DNA from 3 places in the Shewanella sp. 10N.286.51.B8 genome. Region 1 is predicted to be linked to each of the others. Evidence: predicted binding sites of a transcription regulator. Region 1 holds the regulator's gene; each other region holds the start of a gene.
The links. The regulator NrdR, encoded in region 1, represses ribonucleotide reductase genes. The targets are predictions, from matches to a motif close to AAACACNANATNTNGTGTTT.

Region 1 (7,300 bases):
GAAGGTGAAACTCTTATCACAGATACTGAGCTAATAGATAAAGACTGGTGGGGAGCATTAACTGAAATTTCTACGGTATTAGTCATTGGCGAGGTACTTTACCTGACCAGTGAAGAAAGTATGGAAGGAGATTTTGATTACGAAATTGAAGGCAATGCAGGGCAATATTTTGCAGATAGAATTGTGACAACTGATGCTTGGAAACTTGATGACAACAAGGTAGGCATGAATTGGGGGCATACCTATGCTGGTGCACTGTATTATCAAGCGTTCCGTAATTATAACTTTAATTATTATGAATCTTTGGCGGGTAATTTTATAGCATCGGCAGTCTGGGAAGTCTTTGCTGAATATAAAGAAGTGGTAAGTGTGAATGATCAAATCGTTACAACATTTGGTGGTGCAGTATTGGGTGAAAGCTTATTTCAAATATCTGAAATGTTAGATTCAAAACAAGGTTGGGTCCCAACGGCTTTTAGTAGTGTTTTTAATCCGGCTAAAACCATTAAAGGTTGGTTTGGTTATGATAACCCACAACGGTTTAATCGAACATACGCCAAGGATATGTTCAACATCTATACAGGTGCAATGTACTCCAGCAAAAAGCAGGCTGATATTTCTACTACTTCTTTAATATTGGGATTAGAGGCGAGTATTGATAGTGTTCAAGGTAAATATGATGCTTTATCTGCGACACCTAGCCAGGTCGATTTAAACATGGAACTGGGGATTTCTAACGAAGGAATTGAAGATTGGCAAATGGATTCTTCGATTTTTTTAGGTGGCTGGACGAGCGATGTTAATACCATATTAGATTCTGAAAATAGACGCCAGACTTGGTTTATTGGCCCATCCATGGGGCTGGAATATAGCAGTCTGGGTCAAGATGAAGAGGAAGATTTTTACGCAGCAATCAATGTGATTGGTGTATCTGCTGGAACGCAATGGTTTGTTGATGATGTTTCGATAAGTATCAGAGGCGACCTGTTTGGTGATTTTAGTATGGTGAAACCCTTTGCAACAAAAGATTATCGCCAAAATGGAGGCCATTTTTGGGGGACAAAATCGGTGCTTTGGGAAGGTGGCTATGGATATGCTTTAGGCCATACAGCCAAATTAGCACTAGAGGCGAATTATAAAGAATTGTTGCTCGGGGTTAAGTTTCAAAGTCAACGCTGGGACTCTATAGATGATAATGAGTTTAATCGAAGCAGTGATTGGAATCCAAACGTCAGTGACCTAGATTTTAAAGATGCACGTGATAGGTATGAAGTTTATCTCGATGTTCCTTTAACGAATACTATGAGTATCAGTATTCACCATGAACGTATCGATCGAAGTGGCACATTAACCGGAATTGAAAACTTGGCCATTGCCAATCGAAATGATGAAACAGAAAGTCGCAGTAGTATTCACTTTACTTATCAATATTAGCCGATAAATCATTGCCTGTATCATAGATTAGACTATCTAGTTTTTGTGATAAATTGAGCTGTAGAGCTTAAATATTTTGCTGATTAATATTTTAGAAAAGAGTTTTCTTAAAATTGTCACAAGGTTATGAAACTAAGAGTTAATTTGGATTTTTCTATGAAATACAATTACTGAAAGCTGCTGCAGCTGAAAATTTATAGATGGCAAATGGTACTCATAATGAATTGCAAGTAATTTCATGTTTCAAATGCTGGGATTGTGATCAATTGCGCTGTATCATACCGCGCAACCCTACTATAAGAATTAACAGCTGGAGTGAGCAATGCTAAAGAAAGCTATGAATATCGCAGATTATGATCCACAACTATTTGCAGCAATTGAAGATGAGACTCGTCGCCAAGAAGAGCACATTGAATTAATCGCATCAGAAAACTATACCAGCCCACGTGTTCTTGAAGCTCAAGGTTCACAGCTAACTAACAAGTATGCAGAAGGTTACCCTGGTAAGCGTTATTACGGTGGTTGTGAGCATGTGGATATTGCAGAAGAGTTAGCTATTTCTCGTGCAAAAGAATTATTCGGCGCTACATACGCTAACGTACAACCACATTCTGGTTCTCAAGCAAACTCAGCTGTTTTCATGGCACTGCTTCAAGGCGGTGATACTGTTTTAGGTATGAGTTTAGCCCATGGTGGTCACTTGACTCATGGTTCTCACGTTAGCTTTTCTGGCAAGTTATACAATGCGGTACAGTACGGCATTGATGAAGTAACAGGTAAAATTGACTACGCAGAAGTTGAGCGTTTAGCCGTTGAGCATAAACCCAAAATGATCATTGCTGGTTTTTCTGCTTACTCTGGGATCATAGATTGGGGCAAATTCCGCGAAATCGCTGATAAAGTAGGTGCTTACTTATTTGTTGATATGGCGCACGTTGCCGGTCTTGTGGCTGCGGGTATCTACCCGAATCCGCTACCACACGCACACGTTGTGACAACCACTACCCATAAAACCCTAGCGGGCCCTCGTGGTGGTTTGATTTTATCTGCCATTAACGATGAAGCTATCTATAAAAAACTAAACTCTGCAGTATTCCCTGGTGGCCAAGGTGGCCCATTAATGCACGTTATTGCAGCCAAAGCGGTAGCATTTAAAGAAGCATTAGACCCTGAATTTACCACTTATCAAGAGCAAGTGGTTGCTAATGCGAAAGTGATGGCGAAAACCTTCATTGAGCGTGGCTACAATGTTGTTTCTGGTGGCACCGATAACCATTTATTCTTACTTGATTTAATCAACAAGGATATCACTGGTAAAGACGCAGATGCTGCGCTAGGTCATGCAAATATCACAGTTAACAAAAACTCAGTACCAAATGATCCACGTTCACCGTTTGTGACGTCTGGTTTACGTATTGGCTCTCCTGCTATTACCCGCCGCGGTTTCACTGAAACTGAATCTGTAGAGTTAACTAACTGGATGTGTGATGTGTTAGATGACATCACTAACGAAGCTACTATTGAGCGCGTTAAAAACCAAGTGCTTGAATTATGCGCTAAGTTCCCAGTTTACGGTTAATGTCAACCGAGATTGATTAACATAAACAATGATCTATTTAACTAACGCGGATAATCTTTTCGATAAGGTTAACCTTGTAAAGTAAATAGGATAAACTTCAATGGTCGTAAGTACTCAGTGCTTACGGCCATTTTGTTTTTTATTTCAGGAGCGGATATGCATTGCCCATTTTGTAGCGCGACAGATACGAAAGTTATTGATTCAAGACTCGTGGCTGAAGGCCATCAAGTGCGCCGTCGCCGGGAATGTACTGAGTGTCATGAACGCTTCACCACTTTTGAAGGCGCCGAATTAGTCATGCCGCGGGTGATCAAGCAAGATGGCACTCGCCAACCATTTGATGAAGATAAGCTGCGTGGCGGCATGCTTCGGGCTGTTGAAAAACGCCCAGTTTCAATCGATCAAATTGAGCAAGCGTTAAGTAAGATTAAGTCCACTCTTAGAGCAACAGGTGAGCGTGAAATTGATTCGGCCATGATTGGTAATTTGATGATGGATCAATTGATGATCCTAGATAAAGTTGCCTATATCCGTTTTGCTTCAGTTTATCGCGCCTTTGAAGATGTTTCCCAATTCGGTGAAGCCATCGCCAAGCTGCAAAAATAATCTAGCTTATTTTTATTGCCGTCTTTAATTAATTGCAGTCTTACATTTGTTGGTATTGGCACTTTGTATTCTTGCCAATGATTAACCTTATTTAGCAGTTCTGAATTTTAATGACTGCTTTTTAGTTTCTAGAAGGTCTTTATGTCTCAGTGGTCAAAATGTGATATTGAAATGATGAGCCTTGCTATTTCATTAGCTGAAAAAGGCCGTTATACCACACGTCCAAATCCTAATGTGGGTTGTGTGATTGTCGCCAATGGCGAGATCATTGGTCAAGGCTATCATATTAAAGCGGGTGGCCCCCACGCCGAAATTCACGCCTTAAAAGATGTCGAAAATCGACAATTACAACAGCTACTCCCTCAAGCTACAGCCTATGTCACCCTTGAACCCTGCAGTCATTATGGCAAAACCCCGCCATGTGCTAAGGCATTAATTGCAGCCAAAGTGAAGCGAGTGGTGATTGCGCAAATGGATGCGAATCCGCAAGTGGCGGGTAATGGCGTTAGCATGCTTGAAGCGGCAGGTATTAAAGTTGATGTGGGTTTGCTAACAGCTGCGGCAAGCCAACTTAATATCGGCTTTATGAAACGCATGACTACGGGATTACCTGAAATCACCATTAAGCTGGCAGCCAGTTTGGATGGTAAAACCGCGCTATCGAATGGGGTATCAAAGTGGATAACCGGCCCCGAAGCCAGAGCCGATGTGCAAAAGCTGCGCGCCCGTCATTGCGCGCTAGTGACTGGCGTTGAAACTGTGTTAGCTGACGACCCCTCTTTGAATGTGCGCTACGAGCAATTGGCTAGTGTACAAAACAGCCTTGCTGAGTCTGACCTTCAACAGCCTTTAAGAGTGGTGCTTGATAGTAAAGCAAGGCTGACTGCCGACTATAAAATGTTTACTATTGAAACGCCGATTTTGCTGGTGTCTTGTGTCGACTATCCAGCAGAAGTAAAACAAGATTTTAAGTCCCATGTTAGCTTTATCACAATAGCGGCTAATAACGATGGACGAGTTGATTTGCATGCTTTATTTACACACTTAGGCCAGCATTGTAACTCAGTATTAGTCGAGGCTGGTGCCAGCGTTGCTGGTAGTGTTATTCAAAGTAAATTAGCTGATACACTTTATTTGTACCAAGCAATGAAAATATTAGGCAGTCATGGACGCAATTTGATGCAATTAGACGACTATCAAACTATGGATCAGATTCCTGATGTACAATTAACGGATTGTCGCAGAATTGGTACAGACCAACGACTGATTTTAAAGCTTAATTCGCCAGCGAATTAACTAATGCAATTTTGTCTATCGGTCGATGCTAAGCGTGGCCCAAAAGATAACAAGTGAGTAAATATGTTTACTGGGATTATTGAAGCACTAGGTACATTAAGAAAAGTTGAGCGTAAAGGCGATGATATTCGTTTGACTGTAGCCAGTGGCAAGCTCGACTTAACCGATGTAAAACTGGGTGACAGTATTGCCACTAATGGGGTGTGTTTAACCGTAGTACAATGTTTAGCAGATGGTTATGTTGCAGATATTTCTGCTGAAACCGTTGCCTTAACCGGATTTGCTAAATATAACGTCGGTCAAAAAGTAAACCTTGAAAAAGCGGTGACCCCAACGACCCGATTAGGCGGCCATATGGTTAGCGGTCATGTGGATGGTATTGCCACAGTGGAGCAGCGCCTTGTGCGTGGCCAAGCCATTGAGTTTTGGCTGGCAGCTCCCGCTGAGTTATCTCGTTATATTGCTCATAAAGGTTCGATCACCATTGATGGCGTTAGCTTAACGGTAAATGAAGTTGATCAGCACAGATTCAGATTAACCATAGTGCCTCACACTGCAGCTGAAACCACCTTATTAGCTTTACAAGCGGGTCATAGCGTCAACATCGAAGTTGACCTTATTGCACGTTATCTTGAACGCTTAATGAAAGTAGAACAAAAGCCAGCCACTGAAAGTGGTGTCACAATGGAATTGTTGGCAAGTGCTGGATTTATGCGATAACTGATTATTACTGGTAAATATTATTACCGGAGCATATTTACTCTATATCGCTGATATAGACAAAACAATATAAAGGTCTTAGCAATGGCATTACATAGTATAGAAGAGATCATCGAAGACATTCGTCAAGGTAAGATGGTTATCTTGATGGACGATGAAGACAGAGAGAACGAAGGTGATCTTATCATGGCGGCCGATAAGGTGACGCCAGAGGCCATTAATTTTATGGCGACCTTTGGCCGTGGACTGATTTGCCAAACCATGACTAAAGAGCGTTGCCAGCAACTGAACTTGCCGTTAATGGTTACCAACAATAATGCTCAGTTCTCAACAAATTTTACCGTTTCCATTGAAGCGGCAACGGGGGTCACAACGGGCATTTCAGCCCATGATCGCGCTGTAACCGTTCAAGCGGCTGTTGCTAAAGATGCTAAAGCATCAGATTTAGTTCAGCCTGGTCATATTTTTCCACTTATGGCACAAGATGGCGGGGTGTTAATTCGCGCCGGTCACACAGAAGCGGGTTGTGATTTAGCCCGTCTTGCAGGCTGCGAGCCATCTGGCGTGATAGTTGAAATTCTTAATGATGATGGCACTATGGCCCGTTGTCCAGATCTTGAAATCTTTAGTGAAAAGCACGGTATTAAAATGGGCACCATTGCCGATTTAATTGAATACCGCAACACCAAAGAAACCACGGTTGTGCGTGAAGCTGAATGTAAATTGCCAACGCGTTTTGGTGAGTTCAATATGGTGACTTTCAGAGACACCATCGATAATCAGCTACACTATGCCTTATTGAAAGGTGACGTTGAAGAAAACTGCCTAGTACGGGTACATTTACAAAATACCTTTAATGACTTATTCCACTCTGAACGCGATCAAAAACGTAGCTGGCCACTTGAAAACGCCATGGAGCGTATTGCATCAGATGGTGGTGTATTAGTACTGTTGGCGAATCACGAGCATTCAAGTGACATGCTCGCCAAGGTCAAAGCCTTTGAAGCGGAAGATAACGGTCAAGCGCCTACAGCTGCTAAATGGCAAGGAACCTCGCGCCAAGTCGGTGTTGGCTCGCAAATTCTTTCAAATTTAGGTGTGAGCAAAATGCGTTTATTAAGTTCACCCAAGCGTTATCACTCTCTATCAGGGTTCGGTTTAGAAGTAACTGATTATATTGCAGAATAATTCACTAACTTAGTGAAGTTAACATTTATCAATAATTGCACAGGACTCAGGGCATTTGGCTGTGGTATTATACCGCCACTTTTGCCCAGAGCCGGGTGCTTTAGCTAATTTAGGTAAGATAATGATCGTAGTTGAAGGTAATATCGAAGCAAAAAATGCCAAAGTGGCGATCGTAGTATCGCGTTTCAATAGTTTTCTTGTTGAGAGTCTGCTTGATGGCGCATTAGACACACTAAAACGTTTAGGTCAGGTAAATGACGACAACATTACTGTTGTTCGTGTTCCTGGCGCTGTTGAATTACCACTTGCTGCACGTCGAATTGCTGCTAGTGGAAAGTTTGACGGTATTGTTGCACTTGGTGCAGTAATTCGTGGTGGTACTCCGCATTTTGATTTAGTTGCTGGTGAATGTAACAAGGGTCTTGCTCAAGTCGCTTTAGAGTATGATATCCCAGTTTCATTTGGCGTTTTAACCAC
Region 2 (7,300 bases), on a different contig from region 1:
TCCATTTTATTGTGTAGCTCAAAAACGTGATTTGGCATTCTAACACAGATATTTAAAGAGGCTAGACCCTAGAACAAGGAAATATTAACGCGAGGATAAAAGCTGTCAAAAAATCTTTAAATTCAACTATCTCTATTACATTATTTGCGTATTTCATTTTGATAAATTGCCCCATAAAATACTGATGTCGTTTTTATGGGCAGACATTGAGCAATATTCCGTCAACCAAAGTGAAATCTTGCTTCATCTCACTATGTTTATTCAATCCAATGGTTATAATACCTGCAATAAATACTAATAATTAATGGGTTCTCGACATGTCTAACCAAGAACAAACCACGCCGCAAAATGTAGATCATCAAGAAATAGAAAAATTTGCCCAAATGGCCCAGTCTTGGTGGGATCCTAATGGCAGTTTCAAGCCTTTGCATCAACTTAACCCATTACGCCTTAATTATATCGATCAAACCAGTGGTGGTATTTTTGGTAAGCAAGTATTAGATATCGGTTGTGGTGGTGGTATTTTGTCAGAAAGCATGGCTAAAATTGGTGCCAATGTAACAGGTTTAGACATGGGTGAAGCGCAAATTGAAGTGGCTAAACTGCATGCATTAGAAACTGGCATCGATATCCAATATCAAACCATGACCGCAGAAGAACATGCACAGCAACATCAAGGCTATTATGATGTGGTCACATGCATGGAGATGTTAGAGCACGTCCCTGACCCATTATCAGTGATTAAAGCATGCTGCGATATGATTAAACCTAACGGTTATGTGTTCTTTTCAACCATTAACCGTAACCTGATGTCATATATTCAAGCAATTGTTGGCGCTGAATATGTTTTAAAGATGCTGCCAGTTGGCACGCATGACCACAGTAAGTTCATTAAACCGTCTGAGTTAATCAATTTGGTTGACCAAACAGAGCTTCATTGCCGTGATGCTCTTGGGATAAGCTTTAATCCTTTAACGGGTGTATATAAGTACACGAATAAAGTTGACGTTAATTATATGATCGCCACCCAAAAAGCTGATTAGTATCACATCGTCATCTTTAATAGCCAGCCATAAATAGTAGAACAATATTAAAGTAGTAATACTGCAGTGAATCAATGACATTACTACTTTAATCCTTCACTTAATTCATAATCGGATTAAGTAATCGCTAATAACTTCAGCACGCTTAGGATAACTATGAACAAGATTAAAGGTGTACTCTTTGATTTAGACGGTACATTAGCTGATACAGCCCCAGATCTTGTCCATGCATTAAATTTAAGTTTGCAAGAGCGCGGTATCGCTAGTAAAAGTATTGATAACTTACGCTCTGCTGCCTCCCATGGTAGTTTGGCGCTTGTAAAAGCCGGTATACCTGAGCTTTCCCATGAGTTACAAATCGAAGTTCAGCAAGCTTTGTTAGTGCATTACCAACGGGTCAATGGTGAAAAAGCATCATTATTTAGCGGTTTTGATGATTTTCTGTTGTTATTAGAGCAACGTGACATCCCTTATGGTGTTGTTACTAATAAACAAGCCCGTTTTACTCGGCCATTGGTTAAGGCCTTAAACATCGAGCACAAACTCACTGCGATTATCAGTGGTGACTCCACCCAGCACTCCAAACCACATACCGCGCCAATGTTACTTGCTGCCCAGCAAATTAATTGCCTGCCACAGGACATCCTATATATAGGTGATGCTGAAAGGGATTTAATTGCCGCCCGTAATGCTGGGATGAAAGGCGCTATCGCATTATGGGGTTATTTGTCAGAGCAAGATAAACCCAATGAATGGCCGAGTGATTTTCAGTTCAGCAAGGTTGCCGACTTACATCAGGCTTTCCTTAACAAATCTTAAATATAAATAGCAAATAATTTTGTTAACAAAACAATCGATCGCCGAATATTGTAGCGATCGAGCTCACGTTTTTTTTCGGCTAAATATTAATCTTAACCAACAAAATATCGTGTATTTTGACCTAGCAGGTTAGCCTTCACTAACATTGGCCACTATACATAAGATATCCACAACTTATTCACTAAATTGCTGCTTGCAAATCGCCCCAAACCTCACTATCTTGTATGTAAGTTTTAATTAAACACCATATCTTGTGTGTGACATCAGAACAAGACACAAGGCTTTTTCTGCTTTGGGTCTTCAAATAACACTCGTATTTCTTGGATATATTACGTTGTTAGTGCTTATGGATGATCAACTTACAAGGGAACGTATTGTGATTTAATGGCGATCGTAAACGAGACGATTAAAAAAGATCCAAAATTTAAATCACGCAAACTATTTTACAATCAAGGCTTTTTTAATGAACAGCAATATGACAGTCACAAAACGCAGTGGCGAACGCGAAACAATCGATTTAGACAAAATTCATCGCGTTATCGAGTGGGCAGCTAAAGGATTGAAAAACGTTTCAGTCTCAGAAGTTGAATTACGTTCTCATCTACAATTCTTTGACGGTATTCCAACTGAAGCAATCCACGAAACCATTATTAAAGCAGCAGCAGACTTAATCTCACCAGAAGCGCCTGATTATCAATTCCTCGCTGCAAGACTTGCTGTTTTTCATTTACGTAAAAAAGCTTTTGGCCAATTTGAGCCACCGAAGTTAGTTGATCAAGTCACTCGCTTGGTTGAACTTGGCAAATACGATAAGCATATTTTAGAAGATTACACGTCAGAAGAATTAACCATTTTAGATGGTTATATTGACCACTGGCGCGATATGAACTTTTCTTATGCTGCAGTTAAACAGCTTGAAGGCAAATACCTAGTTCAAAACCGCGTCACTAACGAAATTTATGAAAGTGCTCAGTTCCTGTATATTTTAGTGGCAGCTTGTTTATTTGCGCGTTACCCAAAAGACACCCGTTTAGATTACATCAAACGTTTTTATGACGCGGCTTCAACATTTAAGATTTCTTTACCAACCCCAATCATGGCAGGTGTACGTACTCCGACACGTCAATTTAGCTCATGTGTTTTAATTGAATGTGACGACAGCCTTGACTCTATCAATGCGACCGCATCTTCAATTGTAAAATACGTTAGTCAACGCGCAGGTATTGGGATCAATGCCGGTCGTATCCGTGCATTAGGTAGCCCTATTCGCGGTGGTGAAGCATTCCATACCGGTTGCTTACCATTTTACAAATACTTTCAAACAGCGGTTAAATCGTGCTCTCAAGGCGGCGTACGTGGTGGTGCAGCTACCCTATTCTACCCGTTATGGCATTTAGAAGTTGAATCGTTACTGGTACTTAAAAATAACCGTGGTGTTGAAGACAACCGTGTTCGCCATCTTGATTACGGTGTACAGCTAAACAAATTGATGTACCAACGTTTAATCAAAGGTCAAAACATCAGCCTATTCAGCCCATCTGATGTGCCAGGTTTATACGACGCTTTCTTCGCTGATCAAGACGAATTTGAACGTCTATACCTTCAGTATGAAGCTGACTTAAGCATTCGTCGTAAAGAGATTAAAGCAGTTGAATTATTTTCATTGATGATGCAAGAGCGTGCATCAACAGGCCGAATCTACATTCAAAATGTTGATCACTGCAATACTCACAGCCCATTTGATCCGCAAGTTGCGCCAATTAAGCAATCAAACCTTTGTTTAGAAATCGCCTTGCCAACTAAACCGTTGAAGAATATTGATGATCCAAATGGTGAGATTGCCCTTTGTACATTATCAGCATTAAACCTTGGTGCTATCAAAGATTTATCAGAGCTAGAACCATTAGCTGACTTAGCAGTACGTGCATTAGATAACTTGCTTGATTATCAAGATTACCCAATCATTTCAGCGCAACTTGGTTCTATGAATCGTCGTACTCTAGGCATAGGTGTGATTAACTTCGCTAATTACCTTGCTAAGAATGGCATGAAATATTCTGATGGCTCAGGTAATAACTTGACCCATAAAACCTTTGAAGCAATTCAATTTTACTTATTGAAAGCATCAAACAATTTAGCAAAAGAGCAAGGCGCATGTCCTTTGTTCAATGAAACAACGTACGCTCAAGGTATTTTACCCATTGATACCTATAAACGTGACTTGGATAAAATTTGTGACGAGCCATTACACATGGATTGGGAAGGTTTACGTGCCGATATTAAACAGCACGGCCTGCGTAACTCCACTCTTTCGGCATTAATGCCGTCTGAAACATCATCGCAAATTTCTAATGCAACCAATGGCATTGAACCACCACGTGGCCTGATCAGTGTTAAAGCCAGTAAAGATGGTCAATTAAAGCAAGTTGTACCTGACTTTGATGAACTTAAAGATAAGTATGAATTACTTTGGAATATGCCAAATAATGAGGGTTACTTACAGTTAGTCGCTTTGATGCAGAAGTTTGTGGACCAAGCAATCTCATCAAATACCAATTACGACCCGACACGATTTGATAATCAAAAAGTGCCTATGCAAACCTTACTGAAAGATTTGCTCACCGCTTATAAGCTTGGGGTTAAGACCCTTTACTATCACAACACCCGTGATGGTGCATCGGATCAGTTTGATGACATCACTGTCGTTGAAAAAGAAGACGATGGTTGTGCAAGCGGCGCTTGTAAGATTTAATCACTAATTAGCATATCAACGCGGGGAGTTTTCCCCGCTTTTTTGGGATATAAAAATGGCTTACTCTACTTTCTGTCAAACTCCGAACAACCCAATGTATGAACCTATGTTCATGGGACAACCCGTTAACGTTGCACGTTACGATCAACAAAAATATGAAGTGTTCGAAAAGTTAATTGAAAAACAATTATCCTTTTTCTGGCGTCCGGAAGAAGTAGATGTAAGTAAAGATAAAATCGATTATCAAAGTTTACCTGAGCATGAAAAGCATATTTTTATCTCAAACCTCAAATACCAAACCTTACTTGATTCAATTCAAGGCCGCTCACCAAACGTAGCATTATTGCCATTAGTGTCGTTACCTGAGCTTGAAACTTGGATTGAAACTTGGTCTTTCTCTGAAACTATTCACTCTCGTTCATATACCCATATTATTCGTAATATTGTTAATGATCCTTCAGTAGTTTTTGATGACATCGTCGTCAACCAAGAAATCTTAAAACGGGCCGGTGATATCGCTCAATATTATGATGACTTGATTGAATTAACCCAAGTGATGAATCTACACGGACAAGGCACGCACCTCATCAACGGTAAAGAAATTACCGTTAATAGCCGTATTCTTAAAAAATCATTGTATTTATGCATGATGTCAGTCAACGCATTAGAAGCAATTCGTTTTTATGTTAGCTTTGCATGTTCATTTGCTTTTGCTGAACGTAACTTAATGGAAGGCAATGCAAAAATTATTCGTTTGATTGCCCGTGATGAAGCATTACACCTTAATAGTACTCAGCATATTTTAAATATTATGCAAGGTGGAAAAGACGATCCTGAAATGGGTGAAATTGCGGCTGAATGTGAGCAAGAAGCCTATGACATCTTTTATAAAGCTGCAGAACAAGAAAAGCAGTGGGCACAGTACTTATTTAAAGACGGTTCAATGATTGGCTTAAATGAACAGATTTTATGTCAGTACGTTGAATATATTACTAACCAGCGCATGAAAGCGGTTAATTTAAAACAGCCTTATGCTGAGCAAACTAATCCACTTCCTTGGATGAAAAACTGGCTTGAAAGTGATGCGGTACAAGTTGCCCCACAAGAAGTAGAAGTCTCTTCTTACTTAGTAGGACAAATTGATTCAGCTGTTGATAGCGATGAGTTTTTAGATTTTGACCTATAATAGACATTTAAAAAAAGCCCCCATTGTTAGCTTAAATGGGGAACCTGTGTTGCTGTTTAATCAACAGCAACACACGCTTTTAGAAGTATTAGAAATAAAAAAAGTCAACGTCTTCTCTGAATGTCGACGTGGTTTTTGTGGTGCCTGTAAAACCAAAATCATTAGTGGTAAGGTGAGCTATATCACTGAGCCACTTGTTGAGTTAGAAGCTGATGAATGCCTGCCATGTTGCTGCGTACCCGATAGCAATATTGATTTAGATCTCACCACAGATGAACCCAGTAATATTTACGTTCAACAACGCAGACATTTATTAGTGACTGAGTAATATCACTAATTAACGCTAAGTCATGACCTGACTTTTAGTAATAGCATCTTTGATAGACATAAAAATTGAATTATATTCTTTCTTTTTTAGCTGCGATGAACATTTTTTCCACCTCACCAAACATCCAGTTCATTATGTGTCCCGCACCTTTATCCCGTCGCTTCACTAATCCCATTTCAATGGTGAGTGAATCCGATATGTGATAACAGCTTAACTCAATTATCTCGCCTGTATACCAATCTGAATGGGCAATATGCTCCGGTACTAAGGCCCAACCTAAACCACGGGCAACGAGAGAAGTAATATAATAATAGCTGTCCACGTGCCAACAATTAGCTGAAATAGGTTTACCTGTGGTTTCTAAGTCACAAATAACAAATTGTTTATACATGTTTAACTGTGAAATATTTGGCACTGGTATTGACGCTAACGGATGTTTCGGTGCAACAATTAGAGATTGGTGAAAACTATCAATGGTAAAGAACTCTAAACTGTCACTCAGTTGTTCACCCAAGAACAAAATACCTAAATCAGCCTTTCCTATTTCAACCCACTGTGCAATATCGTCTCGGGTTCCATTTAAGATAGTCAGTTTTAATAATGGAAATTGGTGAGCGGTTTTATCAAAGAAATCTTCGAAAATAGAGATAGGTACAGCTTCGTCAATAGCGATTGTTAGCGACAATTCATCATCAGTCATTACCGACATAGCTCTAGCATTTAAACGCTCACATTGTGCTATAACGGCATTGGCTTCAATATACATTTGTTCGCCCTGCTCTGTCAGCACAGGTAAACGCCCAGATCTATCAAATAATTTAAAACCTAAATCAATTTCCAAGTTAGCTATAGCACTGCTTATCCTTGACTGCGCTTTTCCTAAAGAACGGGCAGCAGCAGAAAATGAACCTAAATTCACGGCAGTAACAAATGCTTGTAATTGCTCTATAGACCAATTCATATTCATACTCTTAATTGAATCATTAACAATCTATCCGTTTAGCGGATAGTAACCAACTTTAGTCTATCTTATATGGTGCGATAATGATGCTTCATTCTCAACAAGCCTTAAAAAAATGTCGTTAATCATATCTCAAAAAGCCTTAAAAAAATGTCGTTAATCATATCTCAAAAAGTTAATCCTAATAATGTGAAGCAACATTATTGGAAAT
Region 3 (7,300 bases), on a different contig from region 1:
GAAAATACTGATGGTAATTCATAATCACTTCTCTTACTGCTCATTGTCGCGTAAACACTCACGCTGTAAACCTATTTGCATCACTAAGGCCAAACCAAAACAAGGCGCTTAAAGCGCCTTGTTGGGTTAATCACGGAATTAGCTTTGCTAACTTCATGAATTTGCTATTTATAAATGCTTAATGCGGCGTTTAACTTCTTCTTGCTTACCATAGTTAAATGGTCTTGCATCAGGGCTGCCTAGATAACCACATACACGACGGGTTACCGACACACGGCTTGGCTCATGGTTGCCACATTTAGGGCACACAAAACCTTTACTGGTACAGTTAAACTCACCAACGTAACCACAGTCATAACATTCATCGATTGGGGTATTGGTACCGTAATAAGGCACTCTGGTGTAACTGTAATCCCAGACGTTTTCTAATGCTTCAATATTGTGCTGCATGTTCGGGAACTCACCGTAACAAATAAAGCCACCATTGGTGATTTCTGGGTACGGTAATTCAAACTCAATTTTATCGTATGGATTGACTTTCTTTTCGACGTCTAAATGGAAACTGTTAGTGTAGTAACCTTTATCAGTAACCCCTGCAACCACACCAAACTCTTTGGCATCTAGCTGGCAAAAACGACTACATAAGTTTTCACTTGGGGTGCTGTATAGGCTAAAGCCATAACCTGTTTCTTGTTTCCACGCTTCAGTCGCGCGCTTCATCACTGAGATAATTTCAATGGCTTTAGTGCGTAACAGCTCGCTATCAAACACGTGCTCATCAGTACCATAAAGTGCATTAATGGTTTCATGTAAGCCAATGTAGCCTAATGAGATTGACGCGCGGCCATTTTTAAAGATTTCAGACACATCATCATCTGCATTTAAACGAACACCACAAGCACCTTCCATATATAGGATTGGTGCAACACGCGCTTTTACACCCACTAAGCGGGCAATACGGGTATCGAGTGCTTTACGAGCGAGTGTCATTCTCTGTTCTAATAAGGCAAAGAAAGCGGTTTCGTCGCCCTTGGCTTCAATGGCGATTCTAGGTAAGTTTAAGCTGACAACACCTAAGTTGTTACGCCCTTCATGAATTAACTCACCATTTTCTTCATAAGTTCCTAAGAATGAACGACAACCCATTGGCGTTTTAAATGAACCAGTAACGCGTTCAACTTGTTCATAATTAAGAATATCTGGATACATGCGCATGGTGGCACACTCTAATGCTAACTTCTTCACATCGTAGTTAGCATCAGCAGCTTTATGATTTAGGCCATCACGAATAGCAAAAACCAGTTTTGGGAATACCGCTGTTTTACGGTTTTTACCTAGACCTGCCATACGTACTTTAAGAATCGACTTTTGAATTAAACGCGCTTCCCAGCACGAGCCTAAGCCAAAACCAAAGGTCACAAATGGCGTTTGACCATTGGCGGTATGAAGGGTATTTACTTCATATTCTAAAGACTGGAATGCGTCGTAACATTCTTTTTCAGTTTGCGCCATGGCAAAGGCTTCAACATCTGCTACGCCCCACTCTTTACCGATAACCAACTGCTTTTGATAGCTCTTTTGAACGAACTCAGCTAATACTTCATCAATGCGGTTAATGGTGGTGCCGCCATAGATATGGCTAGCCACTTGGGCAATAATTTGCGCAGTTACTGCAGTCGCAGTTGAAATTGATTTAGGGGTGTCAATTTCAGCGTTACCCATTTTAAAACCATGGGTTAACATGCCAGCTAAATCAATTAGCATGCAGTTAAACATTGGGAAGAATGGTGCATAGTCTAAGTCGTGATAATGCAGTTGACCTGACTCATGTGCAGCAACAATATCTTTTGGCAATAGATGCGACTTGGCATAATGTTTGGCCACGATGCCAGCAAGTAAATCCCGTTGAGTTGGAATAACTTTAGCGTCTTTATTGGCATTTTCATTTAAAATCGACGCGTCGCTTTGTTCAACCAAACCACGAATTTCGCAGTTCAATTTACTTTTGGCTTCACGGCAAATATCACGGTCGTGACGATACTCAATATAATGACGCGCAACCTCTTTATGAGGACCTTCCATTAATAAGTTTTCAACTAAAGCTTGTAAATGATGGATCTCAACTTCTTCATCGTTAGCAACTTGATCTCTAATCACACAAGCGACTGTTGAAGCATAGTCTTCATCAGCACTACCTGTAGCAGTTTCCATTGCTGCAACAATGGCATCCTTGATCCGCGACTCATCAAATAGAGTACGACAACCGTCCCTTTTAATTACTACAGGCATTACTTTTACTCCTTTTATGCACAGGATATAAACACTATATATCCACACATAATTATCAACAAACACAATATATGGTGCATTAAGCAATAATAGGCACTAAAAATCCATGATCTAGATCATGTTTTGATGAAGGGGAACAAAATGAAAAAAATTACTGCCAAGCTCAACACTATTTAGAAAAGTTGAACTTGACCAGGTTATAAAAAGCAGCTACTGAGTGCTGAAACGCCTATAAATAGATTGCTATTTATTACAGATTTAAACTGGTAATTGCAGGCTTATACGAATAGTTATCGCAGATTTATACAAATAGTTATCACAGATTTATACTGGTATATTGATGCTTAAACAGGTCATTTCAACCGTTAAAAATCAGTATGATTAAAGCAAAGCGCTTTAATTGGCGTTAATCATTTGGGCTAATACCAAGGGCTGCATAAATTAAATGCGCAGATTGGCGCACAGATTGACGGCCTGCTTCTATCGCTTCATCAGCACGATGAAACTCCATGGTACCGATATCAGCAAGCTGTGGCACTAAACACACATCCGGTGGATCGCCCATTAATCTGGCGCGTTTATGGCGCTGCTCTAAAATATCCATTGATTGCGACATCACCGCAATCATCCCAGGGTGAGATTTCGTGCTTGTGGAAAACTTTTCTGAAAAACTATTTATATACTCTTTACCTTTACCTAGCAGATCCATAAACGCCGACTCTGGCTCTTTGGCCACTAATTGCTTTTCAATTTCAGTGGGCGCACAGCTGGTCATTTGTTGAGGCAACATATGCATACTATTACGGCGGTGACCATTTAAGTCCACTGCAATCACTACATCAACGTCCATGGTGCGGCACATTGACACTGGCACAGGGTTTACCACTGCGCCATCCACTAACCAGCGATCATGCAATTGTACTGGGGGTAAAAAGCCCGGCATTGAACACGAGGCTCTTACCGCATGACGTAAATCGCCTTCTTTGAACCAAATTTCTTGGCCAGAATATAAATCGGTCGCCACTGCCGCAAACGGCTTTTGCAATTGCTCTATTTTTAGATCGCCTATTCGACCAGCTAAAACATCAAATACTTTTTCACCACTGATTAAGCCACCTTTGCGCCAGCTTAAATCCATTAAGCCTAAAACATCCCAACTAGAAAACCCACTCACCCACTCATGTAACTCTTCTAAATGATCATTAGCATAAGCTGCGCCCACCAGAGCCCCAACAGAGCAGCCAGCAATCTTTTCAGGGTGGATCCCCATGGCGGCCAGCTCTTTTATCACCCCAATATGAGCCCAGCCCTTAGCCGCGCCACTACCGAGGGCGATCCCAACACGAAGTGATGATTTATTTTCTTTTGAAGCCTTAGACATTTACCAAACCCTTAACCATTTTTGCACACCTAAGTAGCTTATCTTACGCTTAAGCTGTTGGCTATCAAGTCGCTTACACGTTATAATATCTGGCTATCATTTTTTAGGGGATTTACCTTTGTTATTTACCGATTTTTCTTTAGATAAACGCTTACTAGACAGTCTAAAGCATATGGGCATTTCTGAGCCAACAGAAATTCAGCAGCAAGCCCTGCCAATTGCCCTAGCGGGTAAAGATTTAATGGCATCATCTAAAACCGGTTCAGGTAAAACCCTGGCGTTTTTATTACCTGCTTTGCAGCGGGTAATATCGACTAGGGCCCTCTCTAAAAAAGACCCTCGCGTTCTGATTTTATTGCCAACCCGTGAACTTGCTCAGCAAGTCTATGGTCAATTACGTTTACTGGTTGCCAATACCCAATATAAAGCCATTAGTATTTTAGGTGGCGAGAACTTTAACGATCAAGCAAAATCGCTATCTCGTGACCCACACTTTATTGTGGCAACACCTGGGCGTATTGCCGATCATCTTCAACAGCGCCACTTATACCTAAATGGCTTAGAGTTACTGGTACTTGATGAAGCCGATCGCATGTTAGATCTTGGTTTTGCGCCACAACTTAAAGCCATTAATGACGCTGCAGATCATAAGCGCAGACAAACCTTGATGTTTTCAGCGACATTAGATCACGATGACATCAATGATATCGCCGCAACATTATTAAAGACCCCTAGCCATGTGGCTATTGGCGCATCGCATGCAGAGCATAAAGATATTGTTCAGCGCATCTTTTTAGTTGACCACCTTGATCACAAACAAGCCCTGCTGCAGCATATTTTAAAACATGAGCAACACAAGCAAGTGATCATTTTTACTGCAACTCGCTCAGACACTGACAGACTCGCCAAACTATTGTCTGCTGAAGGGCTAGAAACCGCTGCGCTCAGTGGTGACTTAAGTCAGTCAGCACGTAATCAAATTATGGACAAATTCAGCCGTGGCCAACAAAAGATTTTAGTCACCACAGATGTTGCTTCTCGCGGGTTAGACTTATTAAATGTGTCATTAGTAATTAACTTTGACATGCCAAAGTTTGCAGAAGAATATGTTCACCGTATTGGCCGTACTGGCCGCGCAGGCGCTAAAGGCGATGCTATTTCATTAGTAGGCCCGAAAGACTGGGATAGCTTTAAGAAAGTACAGGTGTTCTTACGTAAGAACTTTGACTTCTCAACTATCGCAGGCCTTGAAGCTAAATTTAAAGGCTTAAGAGACAAGCCTAAGGCATCAAGCGCCAATGCAAAATCAGCTGATGCCAATACAGGTAATGCCAAGCGTGTCGCTAGCAAGAAGCCAAAAGTGGCACCTAAACGCGACAAGCGCTTTGCCACCGGTATTGATATTGGTGACGCACCAATGCGCCGTAAAGCAAAACCAGCAAAAATTATCGAAACAGATGATTCAATTGTCAGTGACGAAGAATAACCGTAATTTTGACAGCATGAACATATTTGAGCACAGCTCAACAACATGCCAAATAAACTCGCTCTAAGTAAGGTATAACATGAAGATTTGTGGTGTAGAATTAAAAGGTGGCGAAGCCATCATCAGCTTATTAAATTATGAGAAAGAGTCATTCAACGTACCGGAATGTCGTCAAATCTCGTTCAGCATTTCAAAATCTGTTGAAACAGAATCAATTCGTGAATTTCATTTTGCTTTCCATAAATTAATGGAAGATTACAAAGTTGATGAAATCGTGATTATTGAACGTGAACAAAAAGGCAAGTTCTCCGGCTCTGCTACTAGCTTTAAACTTGAAGCAGCAATTCAAATTACTGAATTACCAGTAGCGATTATTAGCCCAGTGACTATCAAAGAAGAGCTAAAGCGTAATCCGCCACAAGCCGATCTTGATACCCTTGAGCTTAAACGTGTGCAATTACCTGCTTTTGAAGCCGCATACGCTCAGCAAAACCGCCACATGTATGGCAAAATCTAACTCAGTTTGAATTAGATTTTCTTGTGAGTAAGCTGCTTTATGGCCTGTTTGTGGGTAAAAGCAGCTTACTGATAAGCTTAAAGTAAGCAATAAATATCCCTATGAATTCAAGAAAATCCGCCTCATTTTCCACTCCTGTTACATCAAAAAAAGTCAGACCAAGTGCGCCGCCGCAAATGACGGTAAAAGCGGTTAATCAAGCTACAGCGACTAAACTGGCGGCTAAGCAAGCCCTAGCAAGCCTGGTAACCAGTGATGAGGTAAAGGCCAAAAAACAGCAAACAGCCCAGCTTAAATACATTGCCGGTTATTCAGCCCAAACCATCGAACAGGTAAAAGGCTATATTGCCAATGACAGCTTAGCTGCCGTGCTATTAAAGCGTTACCCAAGTGTGCACGATATACGCACTGATAAAGCGCTTTATGACTACACCATGGTGTTTAAACAGCAATTCTTAAAACAGTCTGCGCCGCTTTCTAAAGTGGTTTTTGACGACAAAATCACCCTCAGTCATCAAGCCTTAGGCCTACATACCTACGCCAATCGCGTACAAGGCAGTAAGGTCAAAGCTAAGAATGAAATTCGAATTTCATCACGACTACGCCATGTGCCTGAGCCATTACTGAGAATGGTGGTGGTGCACGAATTAGCCCACCTTAAAGAAAAAGATCACAACAAAGCTTTTTATCAACTGTGCGAATATATGACCAGCGATTACCACCAGCTGGAATTCGACTTACGCTTATTACTGACCTGTATTGAGCTAGGAAAAGCCCCTTATTAAGCTTAAGATATTCATAAACCTATTTTCTTAGGAGGGTATTAATGTATGTAGCAAGCTTTAGGGGCGACAATCGTCGCACTCGAAAATACAAAACCGAAAAAGCAGCCATGAAAGCCATTCGTAATTGGCTTAAGGATAATCAACTTAAAGGGTTTTCGGTGGGTTTGATGGGACCCGATCTGGCGCCATGCGAATTTAATGATTGGGAGTTAATCCCATTTGAAGAACCCAAATCGGTATCTTTTTATTCATCTCAAAAATGGTTAAGCCTGCGTCTAAACGCTTTTGAAAAGTACGGCTCAGTTTGTCAGTGCTGCGGCACTAGCCCACAACATGGCGCAGTCATGCACGTTGACCACATCAAACCTCGCTCCAAATATCCTGAACTTGCGCTCGATATCGATAACCTACAAGTGTTATGCGATCAATGTAACCTTGGTAAATCAAATCACTCAGAAACCAAATGGCGCAAATAAAAAACCACTTTCAAACGAATTAAAAGTGGTTTTAATTTAACGATAAAAAGATTAAATGGGTTAACCTAAATCCATCATCATTTGTTTGGTTTTCACCAGTTGCTTAAAGGCGTTCATTTGCTTTTTAGGCAATACCGAGGCTTCAATGATACTCACCTTCATTGGGTTAACTGGGCGACCATTAACATGAAACTCATAATGTAAATGTGGTCCCGTCACCCGACCTGTGCTGCCTGATAAGCCAATCACCTGCCCGCGTTTAACCCGCTGGCCTTTTCTGACCAAGAACTTCGACATATGCAAATAGCGGGTTCTAACATTATTGTCGTGTTCAATCACAATATACTTGCCTGCAAAGCGATGATT

Region 2: nrdA (class 1a ribonucleoside-diphosphate reductase subunit alpha) is a predicted target of NrdR. The motif match lies at 2,102-2,121, and genes of this name have one in related genera.
Region 3: nrdD (anaerobic ribonucleoside-triphosphate reductase) is a predicted target of NrdR. The motif match lies at 2,350-2,369, and genes of this name have one in related genera.

Annotation. Positions count from the first base shown of each region.
Region 1 covers NZ_JBFRKG010000007.1:217,087-224,386, forward strand. Annotated here, with positions in the region: gene AB4160_RS03720 (DUF3943 domain-containing protein) at 1-1,434, shown strand, start outside; gene glyA (serine hydroxymethyltransferase) at 1,757-3,013, shown strand; gene nrdR (transcriptional regulator NrdR) at 3,170-3,619, shown strand; gene ribD (bifunctional diaminohydroxyphosphoribosylaminopyrimidine deaminase/5-amino-6-(5-phosphoribosylamino)uracil reductase RibD) at 3,761-4,915, shown strand; gene AB4160_RS03740 (riboflavin synthase) at 4,979-5,635, shown strand; gene ribBA (bifunctional 3,4-dihydroxy-2-butanone-4-phosphate synthase/GTP cyclohydrolase II) at 5,720-6,823, shown strand; gene ribE (6,7-dimethyl-8-ribityllumazine synthase) at 6,945-7,300, shown strand, end outside.
Region 2 covers NZ_JBFRKG010000010.1:54,788-62,087, reverse strand. Annotated here, with positions in the region: gene ubiG (bifunctional 2-polyprenyl-6-hydroxyphenol methylase/3-demethylubiquinol 3-O-methyltransferase UbiG) at 318-1,043, shown strand; gene AB4160_RS05915 (HAD family hydrolase) at 1,194-1,862, shown strand; gene nrdA (class 1a ribonucleoside-diphosphate reductase subunit alpha) at 2,326-4,614, shown strand; gene nrdB (class Ia ribonucleoside-diphosphate reductase subunit beta) at 4,670-5,800, shown strand; gene yfaE (class I ribonucleotide reductase maintenance protein YfaE) at 5,790-6,128, shown strand; gene AB4160_RS05895 (LysR family transcriptional regulator) at 6,199-7,089, opposite strand; gene AB4160_RS05890 (MATE family efflux transporter) at 7,240-7,300, shown strand, end outside.
Region 3 covers NZ_JBFRKG010000049.1:35,070-42,369, forward strand. Annotated here, with positions in the region: gene nrdG (anaerobic ribonucleoside-triphosphate reductase-activating protein) at 1-22, opposite strand, end outside; gene nrdD (anaerobic ribonucleoside-triphosphate reductase) at 169-2,289, opposite strand; gene rssA (patatin-like phospholipase RssA) at 2,696-3,670, opposite strand; gene AB4160_RS17090 (DEAD/DEAH box helicase) at 3,789-5,156, shown strand; gene AB4160_RS17095 (DUF3010 family protein) at 5,236-5,673, shown strand; gene AB4160_RS17100 (M48 family metallopeptidase) at 5,775-6,458, shown strand; gene AB4160_RS17105 (HNH endonuclease) at 6,500-6,934, shown strand; gene AB4160_RS17110 (peptidoglycan DD-metalloendopeptidase family protein) at 6,995-7,300, opposite strand, start outside.